DNA from 2 places in the Hafnia sp. CBA7124 genome. Region 2 is predicted to be linked to the other one. Evidence: predicted binding sites of a transcription regulator. Region 2 holds the regulator's gene; the other holds the start of a gene.
What was found. Region 2 encodes ArgR, which controls arginine synthesis, uptake and breakdown. Its sites were predicted from a motif close to ANTGAATAAAAATACANT; they were not measured.
Positions count from the first base shown of each region.

Region 1: argF (ornithine carbamoyltransferase) is a predicted target of ArgR. The motif match lies at 3,757-3,774, and genes of this name have one in related genera.

Region 1 covers NZ_AP017469.1:3,987,467-3,993,099, forward strand. The annotation lists gene lysA (diaminopimelate decarboxylase) at 1-1,351, opposite strand, end outside; gene CPY98_RS18090 (sigma-54-dependent Fis family transcriptional regulator) at 1,544-2,983, shown strand; gene rraB (ribonuclease E inhibitor RraB) at 3,223-3,654, opposite strand; gene argF (ornithine carbamoyltransferase) at 3,821-4,837, shown strand; gene CPY98_RS18105 (carbamate kinase) at 4,887-5,633, opposite strand, start outside.
Region 2 covers NZ_AP017469.1:549,164-554,796, forward strand. The annotation lists gene mpl (UDP-N-acetylmuramate:L-alanyl-gamma-D-glutamyl-meso-diaminopimelate ligase) at 1-567, shown strand, start outside; gene yhcN (peroxide/acid stress response protein YhcN) at 748-1,011, opposite strand; gene yhcN (peroxide/acid stress response protein YhcN) at 1,148-1,411, opposite strand; gene argR (transcriptional regulator ArgR) at 1,827-2,297, opposite strand; gene mdh (malate dehydrogenase) at 2,766-3,704, shown strand; gene CPY98_RS02580 (helix-turn-helix transcriptional regulator) at 3,758-4,069, opposite strand; gene ispB (octaprenyl diphosphate synthase) at 4,282-5,253, opposite strand; gene rplU (50S ribosomal protein L21) at 5,513-5,633, shown strand, end outside.

The DNA.
Region 1 (5,633 bases), 1.1 Mb from region 2:
GGATCAGACGATCTTTACCCTGGTTGTCGATCATCACGACCGCAGTACGTGGGCGGTTGTTATAAACCGTCTGGCTCTCAATGGTGTAAGCACCCGCATCAAGGAACACCACAACATCGCCAATCTGAGTATCGTGTGGCAGTAAAAACTCTTCGCCTTTGACGCCCATATGGAAGTAATCGCCACCGTCACACAGCGGGCCTGCCAGCTTGATATATTGATCGTGTTGCTCGGTGATCCGAGAGGCGTTATAGACATAGAAGAACCAATCGAAATGCTGGCTATCAGACAATACGCTGTAGCCTGCATCGACAAACTTCCATTCAACGTGGCATTCAACGTTACCGTCTAGGTCATAGTTGGTTTTACGTTTTTCACAGGAAACATCGGTTAACAGAACAGCGGCAGAACCCGTGACTTTGCGCCCTGGCTCAATACAAATCTCAACGTCGGTACGCCATTTATGCACTTCATGAATCACCGCATCAGCAAAGTCCTGAGCCGTGATCCCTGCATACATATTGTCTTTTAACGGATCGCCATTCTCTTCGTCGTATTTGTAAGGCACTGGAATACCGCCCCCCACGTTGATCAAATCAAATTTGATCCCCAAAACCTCTTCTAAACGACGCGATTCATCCACCAAAACCTTGGTCGCTTTAGCAAATGGCTCAGACTCTGGCACCTGATCGCCCACATGCATATGCAGACCACGCAGCTTCACATAAGGCATTTGTAAAATACGGCGGCAGGTTTCCTCAGCCTGTTCGAGATCCAGTCCTGATTTAGCATGAAACGCGGTCACAAGCTCAGCGTGCGTTGCGGAAGGAACGTTTGGCTCAACGCGCACACAAACGTTGGCGGTTTTTTTCAGGCGACGAGAAATTTCATCAATATGATCAAGTTCATATAGGCTATCGACGTTAATCAGATAGAGTTCATTATCAATCGCATATTCGAGATCTTCTGGTTTTTTCACCACGCCGTTAAATACGATTTGGCTCCCAGAAAAACCAATTTCCAAACACTTACGCACTTCATAAAGTGAGTTAGCTTCCGCACAAATGCCCGCATCTTTGATGGCTTTTAACACCCCCATCACCGAACAGGTTTTTGAGGCAAAGAACGTTTTGGTTTTGGCATGTGCGGAAAAAGCCTGCTCGATTTCTTTGATATTGCGCACAATCTCAGGCTCAGAAAACACATAAAACGGGGTACCGTATTTTTTTGCCAGTGCTTCGACATCTAAACCTTCAAAGCACAGTTTTCCATTGTTGCTGGTGAAACGACGATCGTGCTCAATCACATTTTGACGCAGTTGGTTGTAGTTCTTAACGATGTTATCTGACATAAAATCCTCTGCTTATCGATGGTTTAATGCGTGATATGTCCCTACAGATAACATTGTTACTGCAACCGTCATGCCATAATTATTTATCTTTAAAATCAATAAAATAAAAAAATCCCTACTAATAATTTCGGTCATATATTCTAAAAATTGCCTAAGTGACGAAAATCCGTCACCCAGTGAAAGGACCAAAAAATGCCTCCGCTCGACCCAGAATTGCAGTATGCCCTTGAGATGTTTTCGCGCTTTTTTGATCTTATTCATCAACCGTTAGCGATAATTAATCGTGATGGTGAATACGTTTATTACAACCAAGAAAGCGCAGATTTGGATGGCTATACCGTAGAGCAAGCACTCGGCCACCACATGCTAGACGTCTATCCCAAGATGAAAGAATCACAGAGCACCATGCTGCACTCGCTAAAACAAGGAGTGGAATACATCGGCCATTATCAGGTTTATTACAACGCTAAAGGGCAGGCGGTGGATTACCAGCACACCACTGCGCCGCTGTATGCACGCAACGGTGAGATGGTAGGCGTGATTGAAATTGGTAGAAATATGTCTAGCGTGCGCCGCCTACAAGAGCAGGTGGTGGAACTAAACCAGCTGCTTTATTCGAATCAAGCTGAAAACACCCACGATATCATTACGGAAAATCCCGCTATGCTGGCGCTGATAGACAAAGCTAAACGTCTAGCCGTCAACGATATTCCGGTTGTTATTGTGGGTGAAACAGGGACAGGCAAAGAGCTGTTTGCTCGCTTAATACATCGCTGTAGTAAACGCGTGAATAAGCCATTTATCGCCCTCAACTGCGGTGCGCTCCCCTCAACGCTGATAGAAAGTACCTTATTTGGCACCGTTAAAGGGGCATTCACCGGCGCTGAAAATAGCCAAGGCTACCTTGAGCTGGCAGACGGCGGCACGCTATTTCTTGATGAGCTCAATGCCATGCCCATCGAGATGCAAAGCAAATTGCTGCGTTTTCTACAGGATAAAAGCTTCTGGAAACTCGGCGGAAATCATGAACTGCACTCCAACGTGCGCATTGTGGCAGCAATGAACGAGTCGCCAACGCAGCTGATTAAACACAATAGAATGCGTGCCGATCTCTTCTATCGGCTCGGCGTCGGAATGCTGGCGCTGCCGCCGCTCTCCACTCGCCCAGAGGATATCCTGCTGCTAAGTCGTTATTTCATCGATAAATACCGCGATGATGTTGAGCATGATATTCAGGGGATCAGCGAGAATGCCTGCGGTATTCTGCTAAAACGCGCATGGCCGGGTAACGTGCGTATGCTAGAAAATACCATCGTGCGCAGCATGATTATGCAAGAACACGATGGGCCATTAGAAAACATTGCCTACGATGAAGAATGCCCAGAACTGTTCCCTGAAAATGCAGCTCCAATTACCGAAGAGCAGCCCATGTCCGCCAGAACATTTGAATGCGATGGCGACCTTGTCAGCCAAGTCGCATATTTTGAACAACAGCTCATCACAAAGGCGTTGAATCAGGCGAATAGCAATGTGGCAGAAGCGGCAAAAAGGCTGGGAATTTCACGAACGACCCTGCACTATAAAATTAAAAAATATGCCATCCGCTTAGGCGTATTAGCGACCCACGCATAGTTAATATATAAAAAAATCCGGTGCCATCGCTGGCACCGGATTCGCTATTCTCACTATGACGTTAACTATGCTAACTATGCTAACTATGCAATGTTAAAGATCAGCATCTATACCCTAAATAATTCAAGTTGCTTGAAGGCGGCAAACCCGTGAATCCCTAGGAGCTTACTTAAGTAAGTGACTAGGGTGAACGGGTGTAGCCAACGCGTAAGCAGCTTGAAGTATGACGGGTATAAGGATTAGTGGCGAACGCCATTGTCATCCTCATCAACGCCTTCTGCGTCATCATCTTCGTCGTCGTCACCGTCTTCACCGTTAGGATCTTCGAAGTAGGTGCCCCAGCCGTCGTAGTTCACGTTCATCTTCTCAGCGAGGTTCACCAGCTGTTCAACCTGAGTATCGATCACTTCCGCATTCAGGCCAACTTCGCTGATCACATCGCAGCACATCAGCAGCGTACCGTCTTCAACTTCCAGCTCTTCAGCATCAGTCACTTCGTAGCCGAGTTTAAAAGCTTCAACCGCCGCTTTTTCTAACAGCTCAAAGTTATCCGCCGAAAGGTGATGTTCAATGGTGTATAACGCGTCTGGATCGCTGCCGTCGTCCAGCAGTTCTTCAATGATCAGGCGGGTTTCTTCACGTTGTTCTTCTAATAGCTCAGGATTTGCCATGCCTTTGTCCTCAATCTGTATGCAATCACGCTACTTTCATTCTCCCACAGCCGCGCTCATGCCTCCATAAGAAACGTGAATATTTATCTCTCAGGGGTTGATTTTGAATTTTAATACACATAATGTGAATATTAATTCATGCAGCACAATAAAAACACAACTGGGGATGAGCACTATGAGTCAGCTATATCAGCATCATTTTCTTAGATTACTGGACTTCACGCCTGCAGATATCGCATATCTACTCACTTTAGCCGCTGAACTTAAGCAGGCTAAGAAAGCAGGTAATGAACCTCAAACGCTGAAAGGCAAAAATATCGCGCTCATCTTCGAAAAAGACTCCACCCGAACCCGCTGCTCTTTCGAAGTTGCCGCTTACGACCAAGGCGCTAATGTCACCTATTTAGGCTCAAACGGCAGCCAAATCGGCCACAAAGAATCCATCAAAGACAGCGCGCGCGTGCTGGGCAGAATGTACGACGCCATCCAGTATCGCGGCTGGGGGCAGGACGTGGTGGAAACCCTGGCACAGTATGCCGGTGTGCCGATTTGGAATGGATTAACCAATGAGTTTCATCCAACCCAAATTTTAGCCGACCTGCTCACTATTCAAGAACATATGCCAAATAAGCCGCTGTCACAGGTGAAACTGGCATACCTTGGCGATGCGCGTAATAACATGGGTAATTCATTACTGGAAGGCGCGGCGCTGATGGGGATGGAGCTGCGTCTCGTTGCGCCAAAAGCCTGCTGGCCGGAGGCCGAACTGGTGGCTCAATGTCAGGCAATAGCCGACAAAACCGGCGCGAAGCTGGTTTTAACCGAAGATCTGGCGGAAGGCGTGAAAGACGCCGATTTCCTTTACACCGACGTTTGGGTTTCCATGGGCGAACCAAAAGAGGTGTGGAAAGAACGTATTGCCCAACTGCTGCCTTATCAAATCAACATGAACGTCATCAAACTGACCGGCAACCCGCAGGTGAAATTCCTGCACTGTTTACCGGCTTTCCATGACGATCAAACCGCCGTGGGCAAACAGATGGCCGAGCAATATGGGCTGAATGGCGGTATGGAAGTCACCGACGAAGTATTTGAATCCGAGCACAGCATCGTGTTTGACGAAGCGGAAAATCGTCTGCACACCATTAAAGCCGTGATGGTAGCGACGTTAGGCAAACTGTAATAACTCAATAAATCAGCGCGCCTGATATTCACGGCGCGCTGATTTTGTTTTATAGAACAGCCGCAGTTTCTGGTGTAATACAGGTGCCTTTCTCCCGACGTAAAATCGCTTCGGCATCAGCTAATGCACCGATAAATGCCGTTCCGCCCGTTTGTTCAACAAACGCAATCACCGCCTCTGCCTTCGGCCCCATCGCGCCATCAGGAGCCGCAAACGGGCGCAATACCTCAGGGGTAACATGTCGTAATGCCCGCGCCTGTGGCGTTCCCCAATCCTGATAAACCGCATCCGCATCGGTCAAAATCATTAAATATTCCGCATGTAACTCTTCGGCTAACAACGCGGCTGATAAATCCTTATCAATAACAGCTTCAACACCGCAATATCCCTGTTGGCTTGCGACAACCGGCATTCCACCGCCGCCCGCACAAACCACAATATGATCGCTATCTAACAGGCACTTGATCGAGGCCAGCTCAACCACTTTTCTCGGCTTAGGCGAAGCCACCACGCGACGAAAATATTGGCCATCCGCTTTCATCGTCCAACCATAGCGGAGTTTAGGTTCATGCTGTTGGTCAGGCAGATAGACAGGGCCAATAAATTTACTCGGCTGCTGGAATGCAGGATCGTCTGCCTCAACTTCAATACGCGTCAGCAGGCTAACCACCTGAGGAATGTTCTCTTTCTGCCCTAACGACTGAGCAATCATATAGCCCAACATTCCTTGCGTTTCAGCCACTAAAATATCCAGCGGATACGCTGGGGTTTGCTGATCTAGCGCACCTTGCAGCGC
Region 2 (5,633 bases):
AGCTGGGGCTTAGTGGGTGAGCACAATATGCATAACGGCTTGATGGCGATTGCCGCTGCCCGTCATGTTGGCGTGTTGCCTGTCGATGCTTGCCGTGCCTTGGGAAGCTTTATCAATGCCCGTCGTCGTTTAGAGCTTCGTGGCGAAGCCTTTGGCGTGAAGGTTTACGATGATTTTGCACACCATCCTACGGCTATTTTGGCAACGCTGGCGGCTTTACGCAGCAAAGTCGGTGGAACCGCACGCATTCTTGCTGTGTTGGAACCGCGCTCTAATACTATGAAAATGGGCGTATCTAAGAATGACCTAGCCCCGGCGCTTGGCCGTGCGGATGAGGTCTTCTTATTCCAGCCACATCACATTCCGTGGCTGGTCACTGAAGTGGCAGAGGCTTGTGTTCAGCCGGCTCACTGGAGCGCCGACGTTGATGTTCTGGTAGATATGATCGCTAAAACAGCGCAGCCTGGCGATTATATTTTGGTGATGAGCAACGGTGGCTTTGAAGGGATCCATAGCAAATTGTTGAAAGCACTTGAGCACAAGCAAGAGATTGCTGAGCAACAGTAAGTTGCCGCTCTAATGAATCAGCCGTGGCTTAGTCCACGGCTTTTTTGTGCCTGATATTTTGATAAAAAAAAGCCTCCGCAAGCGGAGGCAATGGGGTTCGTCGGGTTAGACGAGAGTGTTAGCTGGCTGAATCGGGTTAGACACAGGAAGCGCCAGCCTTATGATGAAACATCTTAATAATTAACGGTAAATCTCAGCGGTGGCGTGGTAGTTGCCATCCAAATGAGCTTCAACGATATGGAATGCGGTAGCGCCTTTGGCGTCAGCTTTATCGGACAGCTGTGCTTTGATATCTGAAGGCGAACCATCGATACCACTGATGGTTATAGTGCCAATGGATTGCATAGAGGAAGCCTGCTGTGCGCTGATGGATTGCGCAGCAAAAGCACCAAAAGAAACCATAGAAAGAAGACTTAAAGCAGCAACGGTAGTTTTGATTTTCATGATTATTTTCCTATTTTTCATTCTGCCGCAGTACTTCGATCTTAGATTCAATGACGATATTCTTTTGGTCACTGCGGTTTAACTTTAGCGATTCATTTACGGAGTTTGTGCTCCGCAAAGCAGGTGAATCCGTATTTTATTTGTAGATTTCAGCAGTTGCGTGGAATGAGCCTTCGTTGCGGGCTTCAACTACGCGGTAAGCTGTTGCGCCTTGCGCATCAGCTTTAGCTGACAGAGCCGCTCTGATATCAGAAGGAGCTGCGCTTACGCCGCTTACGCTGATGGTGCCAACAGGCTGCATTTTTGATGCCTGTGCGTTATCAACCAACTGAGCAGCGAATGCGCCGAAAGAAAGAGAAGAAAGAACGGCTAGAGTTGCAACAGTAGTTTTAATTTTCATGATGTATCCCTCAGATATTGTTTTATTTAGTTTTGAACTGTGATTCAAATCACGAAAACAAGTGTACACCTAGTAACTCGAAAAATTAATAGCGAGCTAATGGTTTGTTAGGTTTATTTGTTTGGTATTGTTTTGATGAATAGATCTAAATGGAATAAAAACAGCGCAAAAAACACACTTTTAAGACTAAAGTCTAATTAAATCAATAAAGTAACATCATGTTGCAAAATGTGCGGTCCGTAGCGTTTGTGACCGGCAGGAATATGGATATAGGACTGATTGACCATTAATGCTATTTGAAGTAGCGAATCATGCTGTATGAGTTGTGTAATTAAGCGGAAAAGAGTACGGCAACTTTAAGGAGGGCGGACGGGGACAATCATAGGCCTGACAGATATCAGGCCTGAGAACAGGATTACAGTTCTTGATCAAACAGCGACAAAATAGCGTCGTGCAGCTGCTCAACGGAGAACCCTTTTGCAGGCGTGGTGAAAATTGTGTCGTCACCTGCGATAGTTCCCAAAATCCCTTCTGATTTGCCTAATGAATCCAATAGGCGTGCAATTAATTGCGCTGCGCCTGGGCTGGTATGGATAACGACAACGGATTCGTTGTAATCCACGTCGAGAACCAGATTCTTCAACGGGCTGCTCGTAGTCGGAACGCCAAGTTCTGCTGGCAGGCAGTACACCATCTCCATTTTGGCATTTCGTGTACGGACGGCACCAAATTTGGTCAGCATACGAGATACTTTGGATTGGTTGATATTCTCAAAGCCTTCATCTTGCAGAGCCTGCACGATCTCACCCTGAGAACTGAATTTCTCTTCTTTGAGCAGCGCCTTGAATGCCTTGATCAAGTCTTCTTGTTTTGTTGGAGTTCGCATTCTTCACCGTAGGAATAGAAATAGAGAACATTATTATGCGTAATAATGAATTTTTATGCAATTTAAGTGCGGAAAACGTTAAGTCGGTCACTATAGAGTTCAAACCGGCAAGGGGATGATTTTACCACCTTGCCCATAAAATGAATATGTTAGCGGGAACTTTGGTTATGTCATCGGCATTCGTAAATAGATTGTTATTAAAATGATGTTGTTGTGATGTAAAAGAAGGGTGTAATGTAATGGCTGGGTAATGAGCTGTGATAAGTGCGCAACGAATTCCTACTCTGTGGCCCTATATCTTTCATGCATAAGCTATTTTTTATTATAAACCTTGCAGTAGGACATGGAATTAGTGCGTCATATCCCAATCTTTGTGTTAACAGATTGTTTTTTAAGACATGATGGACTAAGGTGCGCGGTAATGCATTCACGGCACTCTTAAATTAAAGATAAATCAAGGAGTATAGAATGAAAGTTGCAGTTCTCGGCGCAGCCGGCGGTATTGGTCAGGCTTTAGCCCTTCTTCTCAAAACTCAGCTTCCTTCAGGTTCAGAACTCTCCCTTTATGATATTGCGCCAGTCACCCCAGGTGTCGCCGTCGATCTCAGCCACATCCCAACAGCCGTTAAAATCAAAGGTTTCAGCGGTGAAGATGCGCGCCCTGCTTTGGAAGGCGCGGATATCGTATTGATTTCTGCGGGTGTTGCTCGTAAACCGGGTATGGATCGCTCCGACCTGTTTAATGTGAACGCCGGTATCGTACGTAATCTGATTGAGCAGGTTGCTAGCACGTGTCCTAAAGCTTGTGTAGGCATCATCACTAACCCAGTGAACACCACGGTAGCTATCGCAGCAGAAGTGCTGAAGAAAGCCGGTGTTTATAACAAAGATAAACTGTTCGGTATTTCCACTCTGGACGTTATCCGTTCAAATACTTTTGTTGGTGAACTGAAAGGCAAAAATCCGGCAGAAGTTGAAGTGCCTGTTATTGGCGGCCACTCTGGCGTGACTATTTTGCCACTGCTGTCTCAGATCCCTGGTGTGAGCTTCACTGAGCAGGAAGTTGCCGATCTGACCAAACGTATTCAAAACGCGGGGACCGAGGTTGTTGAAGCTAAAGCCGGTGGCGGGTCAGCAACGCTGTCTATGGGCCAAGCTGCGGCACGTTTCGGTTTGTCTCTGGTCCGCGCTATGCAGGGCGAAAGCAACGTTGTGGAATGTGCTTACGTTGAAGGTGATGGCAAATATGCTCGTTTCTTCGCACAGCCATTGCTGCTGGGTAAAGAAGGCATTGTTGAACGCAAATCTATTGGTACTTTGAGCGCCTTTGAACAAAAAGCGCTGGAAGGTATGTTAGATGTTCTGCATAAAGATATCGAACTGGGCGAAACCTTCGTTAACAAATAATTGTTGATGGAATACGGGTGGTCAATACACCCGTTTACCTGTTCCATCTGAATTTAACCGCCGGCTTTGATTGCTGGCGGTTTTATTTTTTTTGGTTTGCGTTGGCGCATGAGCCGCTGTCTATCAATCAGTTGATGCGTACTGATATCAAAATAGCGACTTGGCCATATTTCAGAAGGGTGTATCCCTAAGGCGTGAGCAATAATTAACTCACCTTTTGGCCAAGGGCGAGTCAAGGCATTCGATAGCGTGGTACTTGAGAGCCCTGAGGCTCTTGATAACCCACTGAGCGTAATATTTCTTTTATGTAATGCAGCAATAATATCTGCATGATGCCAATCTTCTAGGCATTGACTCTCTGCCATAATTCATTCCTTTGCAATGACACATAAACAGGGGAGAGAAATAGGGTTTGCGTGTATTGCTACTATCTAAAAACACTCTTTAAATTTCAATTAATTTCCAATTATTTCAATAATAAGAAACTCGTTATATTTATTCTATTATTATGTTTAATAAAGATTTTACATAAAAAAAGAGCCTTTCGGCTCTTCCTTTTGTTTCTAAAAAAAGAAAATTAGAATTTTCTATCTACCGCCATATTAGCGAGCCCAATCAGTGCCTCTTTGTAGCTTGATTCTGGCAATGCTTGTAGCGCTAAAATCGCTTTATCGGCTTCTTCTTCTGCACGTTGGCGGGTATACGTGAGTGAACCCACTTCGTGCATTGTTTCCAGCACAGGCTCAAGCAAATGGCGTCCATTGCCTTCTTCGATGGCTTTACGGATCATCGCAGAACGCTCCGGTGTGCCATGCTTCATCGCATGTAGCAGAGGCAATGTCGGCTTTCCTTCATTCAGGTCATCACCGGTATTTTTACCCAGTGTTTTCCCGTCTGCATCGTAATCCAAGAGATCGTCGATCAATTGGAATGCGGTGCCAAGATAGCGCCCATAGTCTTGCAAGGCGATTTCCTGTTCGTGCGTGGCTCCAGCAAGGATCGCCGAAGATTGCGCTGCCGCCTCAAACAAACGAGCCGTTTTGCTGTAGATAACGCGCATGTAGTTTTCTTCAGTGATGTTCGGATCGTTAACGTTCATCAACTGTAAAACTTCACCTTCAGCAATAACGTTAGTTGCCTCGGACATCAGCTCCAAAACGCGCAAAGACTGTAGGCTTGTCATCATCTGGAACGAACGGGTATAGATAAAATCACCAACTAAAACGCTGGCAGCATTACCGAAAGCCGCATTTGCCGTAGCTTTGCCACGTCGCATATCGGATTCATCGACCACATCGTCGTGCAGCAGCGTTGCGGTATGAATAAATTCAATTAACGCCGCGACGGTGATGTGTTTATCCCCTTCGTAATTTAATGCTCTAGCCGACAATACTGCGATCATCGGGCGAATCCGTTTACCTCCACCGCTGATAATGTAGTAGCCTAACTGGTTGATTAGACTAACTTCAGAGTTTAGTTGCTGAAGAATTGTTGCGTTTACATCCGCCATGTCCTGCGCGGTTAACTCAGTAATTTGTTCTAGGTTCATTGTATTAATTCAACTGTGTTTCCATTTTCCGCCAGGCGAAAGCCCGCATGCAGGCTGTCACAAGCCACCAACTATAGTATGATTGTACTTGAAAAACGTATTAGATAAACGGCGCGAAGAGAACTGTGTTTTTTTTCTTCTTTTCTCCTGATTCTACCCTTGTCTTCTGAATGATTTTTGCGTAGAATTCGCGCCCTATTGTGAATATTTATAGCGCGTATTGGGCAACGAACCATGCGTGCGGAAATGCGGAGTTTATATGTACGCGGTTTTCCAAAGTGGTGGTAAACAACACCGAGTAAGCGAAGGTCAGACTATTCGCCTGGAAAAGCTGGACATCGCAACTGGTGAAACTGTTGAGTTTGACCAGATCCTGATGG